DNA from 4 places in the Streptomyces sp. S07_1.15 genome. Region 3 is predicted to be linked to each of the others. Evidence: riboswitches for the same ligand, from Rfam matches in the RefSeq annotation. Region 3 holds a riboswitch; each other region holds the start of a gene.

What was found. A riboswitch is a leader RNA that binds a small molecule or an ion and turns the genes downstream of it on or off. The one in region 3 is predicted to bind cyclic di-AMP.
Region 1: linked by a shared signal. The riboswitch ahead of LIX60_RS12045 (C40 family peptidase) and the one ahead of LIX60_RS29355 (transglycosylase family protein) in region 3 are both predicted to bind cyclic di-AMP.
Region 2: linked by a shared signal. The riboswitch ahead of LIX60_RS07410 (M23 family metallopeptidase) and the one ahead of LIX60_RS29355 (transglycosylase family protein) in region 3 are both predicted to bind cyclic di-AMP.
Region 4: linked by a shared signal. The riboswitch ahead of LIX60_RS31675 (transglycosylase family protein) and the one ahead of LIX60_RS29355 (transglycosylase family protein) in region 3 are both predicted to bind cyclic di-AMP.

What each region holds. Positions count from the first base shown of each region.
Region 1 covers NZ_JAJBZK010000001.1:2,838,026-2,841,326, reverse strand. The annotation lists gene LIX60_RS12050 (MFS transporter) at 1-78, shown strand, start outside; gene LIX60_RS12045 (C40 family peptidase) at 249-1,436, opposite strand; cyclic di-AMP (ydaO/yuaA leader) riboswitch at 1,443-1,623, opposite strand; gene pcrA (DNA helicase PcrA) at 2,016-3,301, shown strand, end outside.
Region 2 covers NZ_JAJBZK010000001.1:1,742,952-1,746,252, reverse strand. The annotation lists gene LIX60_RS07415 (pitrilysin family protein) at 1-1,161, shown strand, start outside; cyclic di-AMP (ydaO/yuaA leader) riboswitch at 1,517-1,736, shown strand; gene LIX60_RS07410 (M23 family metallopeptidase) at 1,751-2,545, shown strand; gene LIX60_RS07405 (GntR family transcriptional regulator) at 2,787-3,301, shown strand, end outside.
Region 3 covers NZ_JAJBZK010000001.1:6,829,314-6,832,614, reverse strand. The annotation lists gene LIX60_RS29360 (transglycosylase family protein) at 1-128, opposite strand, end outside; gene LIX60_RS29355 (transglycosylase family protein) at 512-1,726, opposite strand; cyclic di-AMP (ydaO/yuaA leader) riboswitch at 1,731-1,949, opposite strand; gene LIX60_RS29350 (adenosylcobinamide amidohydrolase) at 2,387-3,151, shown strand; gene LIX60_RS29345 (rod shape-determining protein) at 3,193-3,301, opposite strand, start outside.
Region 4 covers NZ_JAJBZK010000001.1:434,121-437,421, forward strand. The annotation lists gene LIX60_RS01950 (alpha/beta fold hydrolase) at 1-727, shown strand, start outside; gene LIX60_RS31675 (transglycosylase family protein) at 791-1,858, opposite strand; cyclic di-AMP (ydaO/yuaA leader) riboswitch at 1,865-2,079, opposite strand; gene LIX60_RS01965 (PP2C family protein-serine/threonine phosphatase) at 2,999-3,301, shown strand, end outside.

The DNA of each region.
Region 1 (3,301 bases), 4.0 Mb from region 3:
GGGCTGGTGGTCGCGGTACGGATGTACGAGACCCGGCCCCCTCGCGCCGTCCCCGCGGGAGAGCCCGGCCACGGCTGACGGCGGAGCACCGGGCGGCCTCCGGGGACCGGCCCCGCAGCCCCGAACGCGGCGACGGGCGGTGCCCGGCCTCCCCCCGAGGCCGGGTACCGCCCGTCGTGCCGTGTTCCGTGCCGCCTGCCGCGTGCTGATGCCCGCCGCCGTGCCCGGAGTCCGTCCGCGCCGTCCGGTTATGCGGGGCGCGTCGCGGCGTAGAAGGGCATGGTGTCGATCGACTCGATGCGCACGTTCGTCCCCGGCTTCGGGGCGTGGATCATCTGGCCGCCGCCGATGTACAGGCCGACGTGGCTGATGTCGCCGTAGAAGAAGATCAGGTCACCCGGCTGCATGGCGGACTTCGCGACGCGCGTCCCCGTGTTCACCTGGTCGTAGGTGGTGCGCGGCAGCGTGACACCGGCGGCCTTCCAGGCGGCGCCGGTGAGACCCGAGCAGTCGTACGAGTTGGGGCCGGTCGCGCCCCAGACGTAGGGCTTGCCGATCTGGGCGCGGGCGAACTCGATCGCCTGCTGGGCCTTGGTGCCGGTCGTCGTCTCCGAGGTGCCCGTGCCGGCCGAGGTGTCCGTCCCGGTGGACGTACCGGTGCCGGAGCCGGACGCGGTCTCCGTCCGCTCCTCCTCCTGCTGCCGTGCCTCTTCCGCGAGGCGCTGCCGCTCGGCCTCCTGCTGCCGCGCCAGCTCCTCCGCCTTGCGCTGGGCCTCCGCCTCCTTCTTGCGCTCGATCTCCGCCAGCCGGGCCCGCTCCTCCGCGGTCAGCCGGCCGAGCAGTTCGCGCGCCTCGGCCAGCTTGGCCTGGACGGTCCGCTTGCTCTCCCGCAGCTTCTCCTGCGCGTCGGTGAGCGTGGCGAGGCTCTTGCCCGCCTCCTCGCGCTTCTCCGTGGTCGCGATCTGCTGCTCGCGGAACTCCTCGACGGCCTGCTCCTGCTGGTCCGTCATCCGGGCCATCACGCGCGTCTGGTCGAAGTAGTCCTGCGGGTCGGAGGCGAGGAGCATGGTCGCGGTGGGGCTCATGCCGCCGTTGCGGTACTGCGCGGTCGCGAAGCTGCCGAGGCTCCTCCGCGCCTCGTTGAGCTTCTCGGTGCGCTTGGCGACGGCGTCGAGGAGGCCGTCGACCTTGGAACGCTGTTCCTCCGTGCGCTCCTTGGCCTGGTTGTACTGCTGGGTGGCGCTTCCCGCCTGGCGGTAGAGCTCGTCGACCTTCTTCTGCACTTCCTCGATGGACTGCTTCGGTTCGCCGTCGCCGGGCGCGGCCTGCGCGCTCTGGAGGAGGGTGACGGAGGCGAGGGCCGCTGTGCCGAGGCCGACGGCGGTGCGACGCGAAGCCGGGGTACCGAGGGGCCGGGATTTGCGGTGCGACGCCAAGATCGGCGCTCCTTCCGTGGACCGCCTACCGGGTTAGCTGTCGGGTTCGGGCGTATTCGGAAGGCTGCCCTACGGTCGGTGCGCGGCGCGGTGCGCGCCGCGCGGTGACCGATTCACCCCGGTGCCGCGTCTGGGTCCCCGGTTCCGGACGCCCTGGGGAAGGGGCCGGATTCGGCGGTGGCTGCCCGTGCCGGCGCGGTCGCCGGCGGGGAGTGCGGGCCGCCTGATCGAGCACCGTAGCCAGTTGTGCGGCTCGTGTGAAGGCCGGTGTGCGATATGCCCGAAACCATTCCGTTATATTTTCGGGGTGGAGTGGAATTCTGCCGTCCGGGTGGCTGACCGGGCACGGTAAGTAACGCATAAGGGCCGGAAGCGATACGGGAGTTCGGGGCCCGGACCCCTCCCGCGGCCGGGGCCGGGCGACGCGTCCCGACGCGTCCCGGGGCGCCCCGGGAACGGGCCGGCGGGGCCGGCACCCCGGGCTCCGCGCGCCCGTCCACCCGCCCGTACGGCCCCGTGACGGCGGAAGCGGGCAACCCGGTGCCGCCTGTCGGCGGGGCCGCCTAGACTCGGGGGGCGATGAGCAGCCTCTTTGACGACAGTTTCCTGGCAGACCTCGGCCCCGCGGACGAGGAGCCCCCGCCGCCCGAGCACGACGCCCCCGGCGAGGAGATCCCGGCCGATCTCTTCGGCGGGGCGTTCGACGGCGCGCCCCGGGAGGCGTACTACCGCGACGGCGCCCCGAGGCCCGTCACCGACCCCGCCGCGCTGCTGCACGGTCTCAACGACCAGCAGCGCGCCGCCGTGCTGCACACCGGTTCGCCCCTGCTCATCGTCGCCGGTGCCGGCTCCGGCAAGACCCGGGTCCTCACGCACCGCATCGCGTATCTGCTCGCCGCCCGCGGCGCGCACCCCGGCTCGATCCTCGCGATCACCTTCACCAACAAGGCCGCGGGCGAGATGAAGGAGCGCGTGGAGGAGCTGGTCGGCCCGCGGGCGAACGCCATGTGGGTCTCCACCTTCCACAGCGCCTGCGTCCGCATCCTCCGCCGCGAGAGCAAGAAGCTGGGCTTCACCTCCAGCTTCTCGATCTACGACGCCGCCGACTCCAAGCGGCTGATGGCCCTGGTCTGCCGCGATCTGGACCTGGACCCCAAGCGCTTCCCGCCGAAGTCCCTGACGGCCAAGGTCTCCAACCTCAAGAACGAGCTGATCGACGAGGAGGACTTCGCCGCCCAGGCCGCCGCCGAGTCCTCACCGAGCAGCTTCGACAAGACGCTCGCCGAGGCGTACACGATGTACCAGCAGCGGCTGCGCGAGGCCAACGCCCTCGACTTCGACGACATCATCATGACCACCGTCCATCTCCTCCAGGCGTTCCCGGACGTCGCCGAGCACTACCGGCGCCGCTTCCGGCACGTCCTCGTCGACGAGTACCAGGACACCAACCACGCGCAGTACACGCTCATCCGCGAACTCGTCGGCACGGCCGGCGGGGCGGAGCGGGGCGGGACCGAGGGCGGCCGGGGCGAGCCGGCCGTGGAGCCGGCCGAACTGTGCGTCGTCGGCGACGCGGACCAGTCGATCTACGCCTTCCGCGGTGCGACCATCCGCAACATCCTCCAGTTCGAGGAGGACTACCCCGACGCCACCACCATCCTGCTGGAGCAGAACTACCGCTCCACCCAGACCATCCTGAGCGCCGCCAACGCCGTCATCGAGCGCAACGAGAACCGCCGCCCCAAGAACCTCTGGACGGACGCCGGCGCGGGCTCCGCGATCACTGGCTACGTCGCCGACACCGAGCACGACGAGGCCCAGTTCGTCGCCGACGAGATCGACCGGCTGACCGACGCCGGCCAGGC
Region 2 (3,301 bases), 5.1 Mb from region 3:
CTCTCGGAGGGCACCGACCGGCACACCGCCGAGGAGTTCGCCGCCGAACTGGAGCGCTGCGGCGCCACCCTGGACGCGCACGCGGACCACCCCGGGGTCCGGGTCTCCCTGGAGGTCCCGGCCTCCCGGCTGGCCAAGGCGCTGGGGCTGCTCGCCGACGCCCTGCGGGCCCCGGCCTTCCCCGAGGACGAGGTCGAGCGGCTGGTCCGCAACCGTCTCGACGAGATCCCGCACGAGCTGGCCAACCCCGCCCGCCGGGCCGCGATGGAGCTCTCCAAGGAGCTGTTCCCGGCCGAGTCCCGGATGTCCCGGCCCCGGCAGGGCACCGAGGAGACCGTCGCGCGGGTGGACGCGGCCGGCGTCCGCGCGTTCTACGCGGCGCACGTCCGCCCCGCCACCGCGACCGCCGTGATCGTGGGCGACTTCACCGGCATCGCGCTGGCCGAGGTCCTCGCCGGCACCCTGGGCACCTGGACCGGCGGCACGGCCGAGGCCCGCCCCGTACCGGCCATCACGGCGGACGACACCGGCCGGGTCGTGATCGTGGACCGGCCGGGCGCGGTGCAGACCCAGGTCCTCATCGGCCGGGTCGGCCCCGACCGGCACGACCGGGTCTGGGCGGCCCAGGTGCTCGGCGTCTACTGCCTCGGCGGCACGCTCACCTCCCGCCTGGACCGGGTGCTGCGCGAGGAGAAGGGCTACACCTACGGCGTGCGCGCCTTCGGCCAGGTGCTGCGCTCGACGCCCGAGGGCACGGGCGCCTCGCTGCTGGCCATCAGCGGCTCGGTCGCCACGGACGTCACCGGCCCGGCCCTGGAGGACACCTGGCAGGTGCTGCGCACCCTCGCGGCCGGCGGGCTGACCGACGAGGAGCGCGATGTGGCCGTGCAGAACCTGGTCGGGGTCGCGCCGCTGAAGTACGAGACCGCCGCGGCCGTCGCCGGGACCCTGGCCGACCAGGTCGAGCAGTACCTTCCGGACGATTTCCAGGCGCAGTTGTACGCCCGGCTCGCCGAGGCCGGCACAGTGGAGGCCACCGCCGCCGCGGTCAGCGCGTTCCCGGTGGACAACCTGGTGACGGTGCTGGTCGGGGACGCCTCCGCGATCGAGGAGCCGGTCCGGGCGCTGGGCATCGGGGAGGTCAAGGTCGTCAGCGGCTGAACGACCGGTCCGGTCACCGGCGTTCGGGACGCGAGCTGTCGAGCAGCGCGCGACCTGCCGGACAGGCGGCCGTGACGCACCGTCGGAACCGGCGGTCCGTCACGGCCGTTTCCCGTCACGCCGGTACGGCGCACGGGGCCCGGGCGGGGGCTCCGGAGGCGGGCCCGGCGGAGGCGCCGATTCCGCCGTTCCGTGCGGCGGGGAGCACCGCCCTTTGGCCCGTTTTGCCGCGGTGCGGGCGTTCTCTCCTGTGGCCTCCGCAACAATAAGCCGGTTTCGTTTGGCGCGGCGGAGCCGTCCGTCTTAGCGTCGATCCGGCTGTCCGGCCGGGCACTTCGCCGCAAACCGCGGCACCGGGCAGTCATCGCCGAGTCCCCATGGCGCGAGCCAGGGGAGCCGGGGACCCTCCTTCCCGTACCTCACCGGTGCGGGACGGGCCGCCCCACGCCGCCGACGGCGGTACGGGAACGGTCCGGTCCCTTGGGGTGAATCGGGCGCCTCCCCGTGAGGGGCCCGTAGGAGACCTTCCTGCTCCGAACCCGTCAGCTAACCCGGTAGGCGAGAAGGAAGGAAAGGACAGCCGCACCCTATGCCGCCCACCCGTACCACCGGGAAGCACCGCCGTCCGAGCCGTCGCGGCATCCGCCCCGCGCGCGTCGCCGGCATGGCCACCCTCGCCACCAGCGGCGTGGCCGCCACGCTCGCCTCCCCGGCGTTCGCCGCCGACGACAGTGCCCGCGGGGCCGCGGACACCGGGCTCCGCCAGGCGGTCGTCCTCGACGACACCCTCGGCGAGCGGATCGGCGACCAGGCCGAGGCCCAGCAGTCCGCCGCCGACGTGGCCGCCGCCATGGAGCGGGCCGAGGCCGCCGCCAGGCGTGAGGCCGCCGAGGCCAAGCGGATCGCCGACGCCCGGGCCAAGGAGGAGCGCGCCGCCAAGGAGCGGGCCGCCCGCGCGGCCGAGCGCAAGCGCCTCAACACCTTCGTGATGCCGGTCGACGGCAGCTTCGTCTCCACCCAGTACCACGCCTCCGGTGCCGCCTGGTCCTCCGGCAGCCACACCGGGATCGACTTCAAGGCCGCCGAGGGCACCCCGGTCAAGTCCGTGGGCTCGGGCACCGTCGTCGAGGCCGGCTGGGACGGCTCCTACGGCAACAGCGTCGTCATCAGGATGAACGACGGCACCTACACCCAGTACGGGCACCTGTCCGCCCTCAATGTCACCGCGGGCCAGGCGGTCACGCCCGGCCGGCAGATCGGTCTTGCCGGGAACACCGGCAACTCCTTCGGTGCGCACCTCCACTTCGAGGCCCGCACCACCGCCGAGTACGGCTCCGACATCGACCCCGTCGCGTACCTGCGGTCGCACGGCGTCTCGGTCTGACGCCCGGCGCGAGGCGAGACCCCGGCCCACCCGGCCGGGGTCTTCGCGTATCCGGCTCCGGACGGCCCGGGCCCTGCGGTCCGTCCCGGCCGCCTCCCGCCGTGGCCGGTTTCCTGGCCGGATCGCCTCCACCGGCGCGCATCCCCGGCACCATATTCCGCGTCCTGCAATACAGTTCGGGAATGTCGAGCCCTGTGTTCCACGGGAATTCCAGTGGAGGTCCGGAAATGCGGAGTCGGAGATGAACGGTGATTCGCCGCCCGCCGGCCGCCGTATTCCGGCGCACGCGGTGCGCCATGCGATCCGCGACGACATCGTCGCCGGGACGTATCCCTTCGGCAGCCGCCTCACCGAGGAACTGCTCGCGCGCCGCTACGGCGTCTCGCGGGTCCCGGTGCGGGAGGCCCTGCGGGCCCTGGAGTCCGAGGGGTTCGTCACCACGCGGCGGCACGCGGGCGCCTGTGTGGCCGAGCCGACGGAGCGGGAGGCCGCCGACCTGCTGGAGATCCGCTCCCTGCTGGAGCCCCTGGCCGCGGGGCGGGCGGCGCAGCGCCGCACCGAGGCGCATCTCAAGGTGCTGCGCGGGCTGGTGGCGCTCGGCCGGGAGCGGGCGCGCCACGGGCAGGCGGCGGATCTGCGCTCGCTGGACGCCTGGTTCCACGAGACGCTGGCCCAGGCTTCGGGCAGTCCGAGCCTGATCGCCCTGCTCACCCAGGTCCGCCGCAAGATCGCGTGGGTGTACGCGGCCCCGCGGTC
Region 3 (3,301 bases):
GCGGCGCTCGCGCTCGCGGCGGCCACCAGCGGGAGGGCGATGCCCGCGCCTCCGGCGGTGACGGTCAACGACGCCTGGGAGATACGGCTCGGCTGGTGCCGGCGGTGCCGTCCGCGGGTGGGGGGCATCGGCTGGGGTCCTCTCCTGCGCTGGGGCCGAAAAAGGCGGCCGCGCAAGGGAGTTCGCGGGCCGTGCCCAAGATAGGCGGGCGCATTCCGCGTCACAACCGATTCCGGGAATCTGCGGGACGATTATCGGATTTCGAAGAAGTGAATCTTGAAAAGGAGCGCTGCGGGGGAAGGCCTGTTTCCCGGTGTAACCCCTGCTGATCCCTGGTGCGCCGGCAGCTGCCGGCCGGCCGTCCGCTCTTCGCCCCGGAAGATCGAATTCCGCGGCGGCTTCCCCTCCTTTTCCGGCCACCGGCCCGCGCGCCCGGCCGGAAACGGGCGAGGTGCCCGTTCCCGCGGGGCGGGAACGGGCACCTCGGATGGTGCTGTGCGGTGCGGGGAGGTCAGATGGAGACGCCCTTGCCCCGCAGGTAGGCCAGCGGGTCCACGTCGGAGCCGTAGCCCTGGCCGGTCCGGACCTCGAAGTGCAGGTGCGGGCCGGTGCTGTTGCCGGTGGAACCGGACAGCCCGAGCTGCTGGCCGCCCTGGACGGTCTGGCCGGCCGAGACGGACAGCGAGGACAGGTGGGCGTACTGGCTGAACTTGCCGTCGGCGTGCCGGACGACGACCTCGTTGCCGTACGCGCCGGCCCAGCCCGCGGAGACGACCGTGCCGGAGCCGATCGACTTCACCGAGGTGCCGGTGGCGACGGAGAAGTCGACGCCGGTGTGGTAACCGCTGGACCAGCTGCCGCCCGAGGCCCGGTACGGGGTGCTCGGGGAAGCGGCGACCGGGGCGCTGAAGCCCGCGGCGTTGGCCTGGGCCTGCTGGACGGCCGGCTTCTCGGCGGCCTTGGCCGGGGCCTTGGCCTCGGACTTCTGGGCCTTCGGCGCGGCCTTGGGGGCCTCCGCCTTCGGAGCGGCCTGCTCGCCGTCCAGCGAGTACTTCTGACCCGGGAAGATCAGGTTCGGGTTACCGCCTATGACCTCGCGGTTCCCCTCGTAGATGCTCTCCCAGCCACCCTCGACGCCCTTGGCCTCGGCGATCTTGGCAAGGGTGTCACCGCTGACGACGGTGTACGAAGAGGTCTTCGCGGTGCCGGCGTCCGACGGAGACGGCTTGGCGGCCTTCTTCTCGGCCTTCGGCGCGGCCTTGGGGGCCTCCGCCTCGGGAGCCTCGGCCTTGGGGGTGTCCGCGGCCTGGCCCTGCTGCTTGGCGCCGGTGTCGACGGCGGGGGCCTCGCCACCGCGGGTGAGACCGGCCTTGACGGAGCAGACCGGCCAGGCGCCCGGGCCCTGGCCCGCGAGCACCTTCTCGGCGATCGCGATCTGCTGGTCCTTGGTGGCGAGGTCCGCGCGCGGCGCGAACTCGGTACCACCGAAGGCGGCCCAGGTGCTCTGCGTGAACTGCAGGCCACCGTAGAAGCCGTTGCCCGTGTTGATGCTCCAGTTACCGGTGCTCTCGCACTGGGCGACCTTGTCCCAGGTCCCGACCGAAGCGGCGCTGGCGCCGGAGGCGCCGACGAGGGGGAGTACGAGGCCCGCGCCACCGGTGGTGACGGCGAGCGTGGCGATGGAAAGACGGCTGGTGCGAGTACGGCGATGACGTCCGCGAGACATAGGGGTATTTCCTCTCCTACGCCTACGAGGTGAGCTGTCGGGTTCGGGCTGGAGTTGCCCGGACGCATTCGGTCGGCCGGCTCGGCCGGCCTGCGCGTCTTCACCCCGAGCCGCACCGTGTGGTGTGTCACACGGTCCGGCGACTTACCTTTGGGTCCCCCGCTCCTGCCGTGGTGCGTCGTGGTTTCCCTCCTCCGGCGGCAGGATTCGGCGTTCCGGAGGAAGAATGCCCGCCAAGCTTTCGGCGGAGCAGCGGCAAACGTAAGCGCTCGGTTTTCACCAAAGCAAGGAGAAGTCGGACAGCCGGGTGTTTACCGGCGGTATTTGCGGGGATGGCGTGACGCGGTGCGCACAACTCCCGGCAAAGAGCGACGAAAATCCTCGCCGTTCGCCGCCCGGAAACAGCAGAGGGTTACATCCTCGACGGAACAGCGGCATTCGGATGCATTGCGTCACCTTTCCCCTCCGCATTCTGTGAAGCGCGTCACCGGTGAATGTTTTGTCCGTTTTGAGGTGTTCTCGGGCGGGAGTGGAGCGGCGGCCGGGGTCGCCGCCGGGCTGCCCGCCCCCTTCCCGCGGCCGGCGTCTACGATCATGGCCACCGGGCGCCGGGCCACTCCCCGGCCGCCTCCCGGACCCGGCCGACGGAGGACTGCCGCCGTGACCACCACCCCCCTGCCCCGCGCCGCGGCGGCGCCCGCACCGGTCCTGCTGCGGGCCGAGCGGCTCGCCCGCACCGAGGACGGAGCCTGCCGCCACGCCCTGCTGTGGCGCGCCGGGCCGGGCTGGCGGATGGCCAGCAGCGCCGTACTCGGCGGCGGCCTCGGTGAACGCGGCTGGGTGCTCAACGCCCAGGTGCGCCCCGGCTACACCCGGACCGATCCCGCCCGCCATCTGGCCGGGCTGGCCCGGGACGCCGGGCTGGCCGGGCCCGGTGTGGGGCTGATGACGGCCGCCGAGGTGGACGCGTGCACTCGCGCCGCCGACGGCGGTGTGGAGGCGCTGGTGACCACCGGCATCGGCGTCTCCGGCTGGGCCGCCTCCCCCGACCCGGGCTCCCCGGCACCCCCGCCGCCGGGCACGATCAACATCGTCGTCGCCGTACCGGCCCCGCTCGGCGACGCCGCACTCGTCAACGCCGTGGCCACGGCGACCGAGGCCAAGGTCCAGGCCCTGCTCGACGCGGGCTTCGACTGCTCCGGCACCCCCTCGGACGCGGTGTGCGTCGCGGCCCGCGCCGCCCGGCCCGGCGAGGAGCCTGAGGCCTTCGGCGGGCCGCGGTCGCTCTGGGGCGCGCGGCTGGCACGGGCCGTCCACACCGCCGTACGGGAGGGCGCCCGGCGGGAGCGGGAACGCACGGCGGCGGGCCTCGGCGGGCCGGCGCCGCATCCCCGCTCCCTGCCGGGCTGCCGCGCGGAGGTCTGAACCGCCGCCGGCGCGGGGGCGGCCGGCGGCCGCGGTGCCCGTCACAGCGGGGCCAGCATCTGCCGGCGGGCGGCCGGGTCCACCTCGTCGATCCAGCGCGCGGCCCCGTCGAGTACGGAGGAGCGCGGCGCCGCGGCGAGATGGACGGTC
Region 4 (3,301 bases), 6.4 Mb from region 3:
CTGGGAGAAGCAGCTCCCGGCCCTGCTGGAGGCCGGGTACCGGGTGATCACGTACGACCGCCGCGGCTTCGGCCGCTCCGGCCGGCCCACCACCGGCTACGACTACGACACCTTCACCGCCGACCTGCACACCCTGATGACCACCCTGGACCTGCGGAACGCGGTCCTCGCCGGGTTCTCCATGGGCAGCGGCGAGGTCGGCCGCTATCTGGCCACCCACGGCTCGGAGCGCGTGGCCAAGGCCGCCTTCCTGGCCTGCCTGGAGCCCTACCTGCTCAAGACCGACGACAACCCGGACGGGGTGGACGGCCAGGTCTTCGAGGAGATCGCGGCCGCGGTGAGCCGGGACCGCTACGCCTACTTCACCGAGTTCTACAAGGCCTTCTACAACCTCGACGAGACCCTGGGCAGCCGGATCAGCGAGGAGGCCGTCCGGGCGAGCTGGAACACCGCGGCCGGCGCCTCCCCGCACGCCTCCCTGGCCTGTGTGGCCACCTGGACGACGGACTTCCGCGCCGATGTGGCCCGTATCGCCGAACTCGCCCTGCCCACGCTCATCCTGCACGGCACCGGGGACCGGATCCTGCCCGTGGACTCCACCGCCCGGCCGCTGCGCAAGCTGCTCCCCCACGCCGAGTACGTGGAGATCGAGGGCGCACCGCACGGCCTGCTGTGGACCCATGCGGAGGAGGTCACCGAGGCGCTGATGAACTTCCTCGGGAACTGATCCCGCGACACGCGAGAGGGCCGGAAGGGGCGCACATGCCCTTCCGGCCCTTTCGCCCGCGGCTCAGTACGGGCCGTTGACGTTGTCGATCGATCCGTAGCGGTCGGCCGCGTAGTTGCAGGCCGCGACGATGTTGGCGACGGGGTCGTACTGGCTGTTGGCCGTGCCCGGGACGTGGTACGCGTCGAAGGTCGGCTTGATGACCTGCAGCAGGCCGATGGACGGGGTGCCCTTCTGGGCGTTGATGTCCCAGTTGTTGATGGCGTTCGGGTTGCCGCTGGACTCCCGGATGATGTTGCGGTGGATCCCCTCGTAGGTGCCGGGGATGCCGTGCTGCTTCATGATGTCGAGGGCCTCGCGGATCCAGCCGTCCAGGTTGTTCGCGTAGGACTTCCCGGAGGCGGACGGGGCGGGGGCCGCGGGCTTCGCCTGCTGCGCCGCATCGCCGCTGTGTCCGGCACCGCCGGGCCGGGAGGCGTCGAGGGAGAGCTCCTGGCCGGGGAAGATGAGGTGCGGGTTGTCGCCCACGGTCTCCCGGTTGGTCTCGTAGACGGTCTTCCAGCCTCCGTCGACGTCGTACGCGGTGGCGATCCGGTGGAGGGTGTCGCCGCTGACGACGGTGTAGGACTCCGGACCGGTCCGCTTCCGCCCGGCCTCGGGGGCGGCCTTGGGCTGCGCGGCCTTCGGCTTGGCCGGGGAGGCCGCCTCGGGCTGTGCGGCCGTGTCGATGTCCGGTGCCCCGGAGTCCCGGGACAGTCCGGCCTTGGGGCCGCAGGTGGGCCAGGCGCCCGGGCCCTGGACGGCGAGCAGCTTCTCGCCGGCGGCGATCTGCTGGTCCTTGGTGGCGAGGTCGGCGCGCGACGCGTATTCGGTGCCGCCGACCGACTCCCAGCTGGACTGGGAGAACTGCAGTCCGCCGTAGTAGCCGTTGCCGGTGTTGGCGGCCCAGTCGCCGCTGCTCTCGCAGGCGGCGACCTCGTCCCAGACGGCGACGGGAGCGGCGTTCGCGCTGCCCGCCGTCAGCAGGGGGGCGGCAACACCCGCGCCGCCGGCCGTGAGAACCACGGAAACGCGGGAGACCTGACGGGAAATCGTTGAAGTGCGCGGACGACGGTGGCGGCCACGAGACATAGTTGTGCGTCCTCTCCGACGCCTGCGAGGTTAGCTGTCGGATTCGGGCTGGAGTTGCCCGGCCAATTCCCCTGACGCCCGGGGCGTATTCGGGAATTGGCTTCACCCCTAGCCGGACCGGGCGGAGCGCGCGGTACGGCAGTTTGTGGTTTCCCCGCTCCTGCCGCGCTGATCTGCTGTTTCTCCACCGGCCGGGCGGCAGGACTCGGCGTGTTCCGGCGGTGGAGCCCCCGCCGTCGAGCGGAGGCGAGGACACATAAACACAGCGATTTGGTAAAGACAAGGTGAGGGAAAGCAACCCCATTCCGGACCGCGGCCGACACCGCTCATGCGAACACCGTGCGCACCGGATCTTCACCGGAGCGTGAAAGGGCCGGAACCCTTCGCGCGCTCAAATCTCGGCGGGGGAAAGAGAATCGGGGAATAACGCGGCCGGGGATCTCCCCGGGGTATGCGGACGGAGAGCGGAACATGTGATCCGGGACACACCTCAGGAGAGGTTTAGCTCAGACCGGCGCCATTCCGAACGGAGTTGACTTTCCTCCCGAACACCACCGAATCGGAAATTACCCGCGCAGATGGCTCTTCTCGGGCCGGTCCTCCCAGCTCCCGGCGCGCGGGCGCGGGGTGCCATGAGCAATCCGGGCGTCAACGAGTAGGGTGCGTCGGCGCGTTGGCCCATCGGGCCGGCCGGCGAAGTCGTGGGCGTGACGGGGGCGGGGCGGGGACGATGCGAGGCCGCGGTGCCGGCTGCCGTACCCCCCGGCCGGGCAGCTGGTCGCCGGGCCCTGCGCACGGGATGCCGCCGCCCGGCGGCGGCCCGCCGCTCCGGTACAGCCGCTCCTCCGCCCCGGTCACGCATCCCGACGACACAGCGACCGTCCGTACACGCACCCGCTCCGGATCGGCGGCCGGGAGTGGTCCGCGCCGGGGATGGAGAGGCCCGAAGAAGGGCTCTGACGTGCTGCTCAGCGCCGGTTCCTGCCCTCCCGGGGCGTGCCGTTCCAGAAGCACCGGGTGACATCCGGGGTGATGGGTAAACGGAACTATCTCCGCGGTCAAGGGCGGAACCGGCCGATGGCGTCCGGAAGGCCGCCGTACCGCCCGCGGAGTCTCCGTGACCGGAAGGAGGCGGACACCGTGACCGACGCGGTCCGGGTGGGAAAGGTGCTCACCGACCTGATGCAGGCCGGCCACACCACGGCGCTGGAGCAGCTGCCGGACGTCGTGGCCGCGCACGCCGAGACCGTGGGCCTGCACGACGTGGCGCTGTTCGCGGTGGACCTCCAGCAGAAGGTGCTGCGGCAGCTGACCGGCCGGGGAGCGGACGCGGGCGAGGGCGGAGCGGAAGTGGCGGTCGACGGCACGCTGCCGGGCCGCGCGTACCAGAACGTGACCGTCGTCAGCGAACCCGCCCCGGAGAGGGCTCACGGCCGGTGCCGG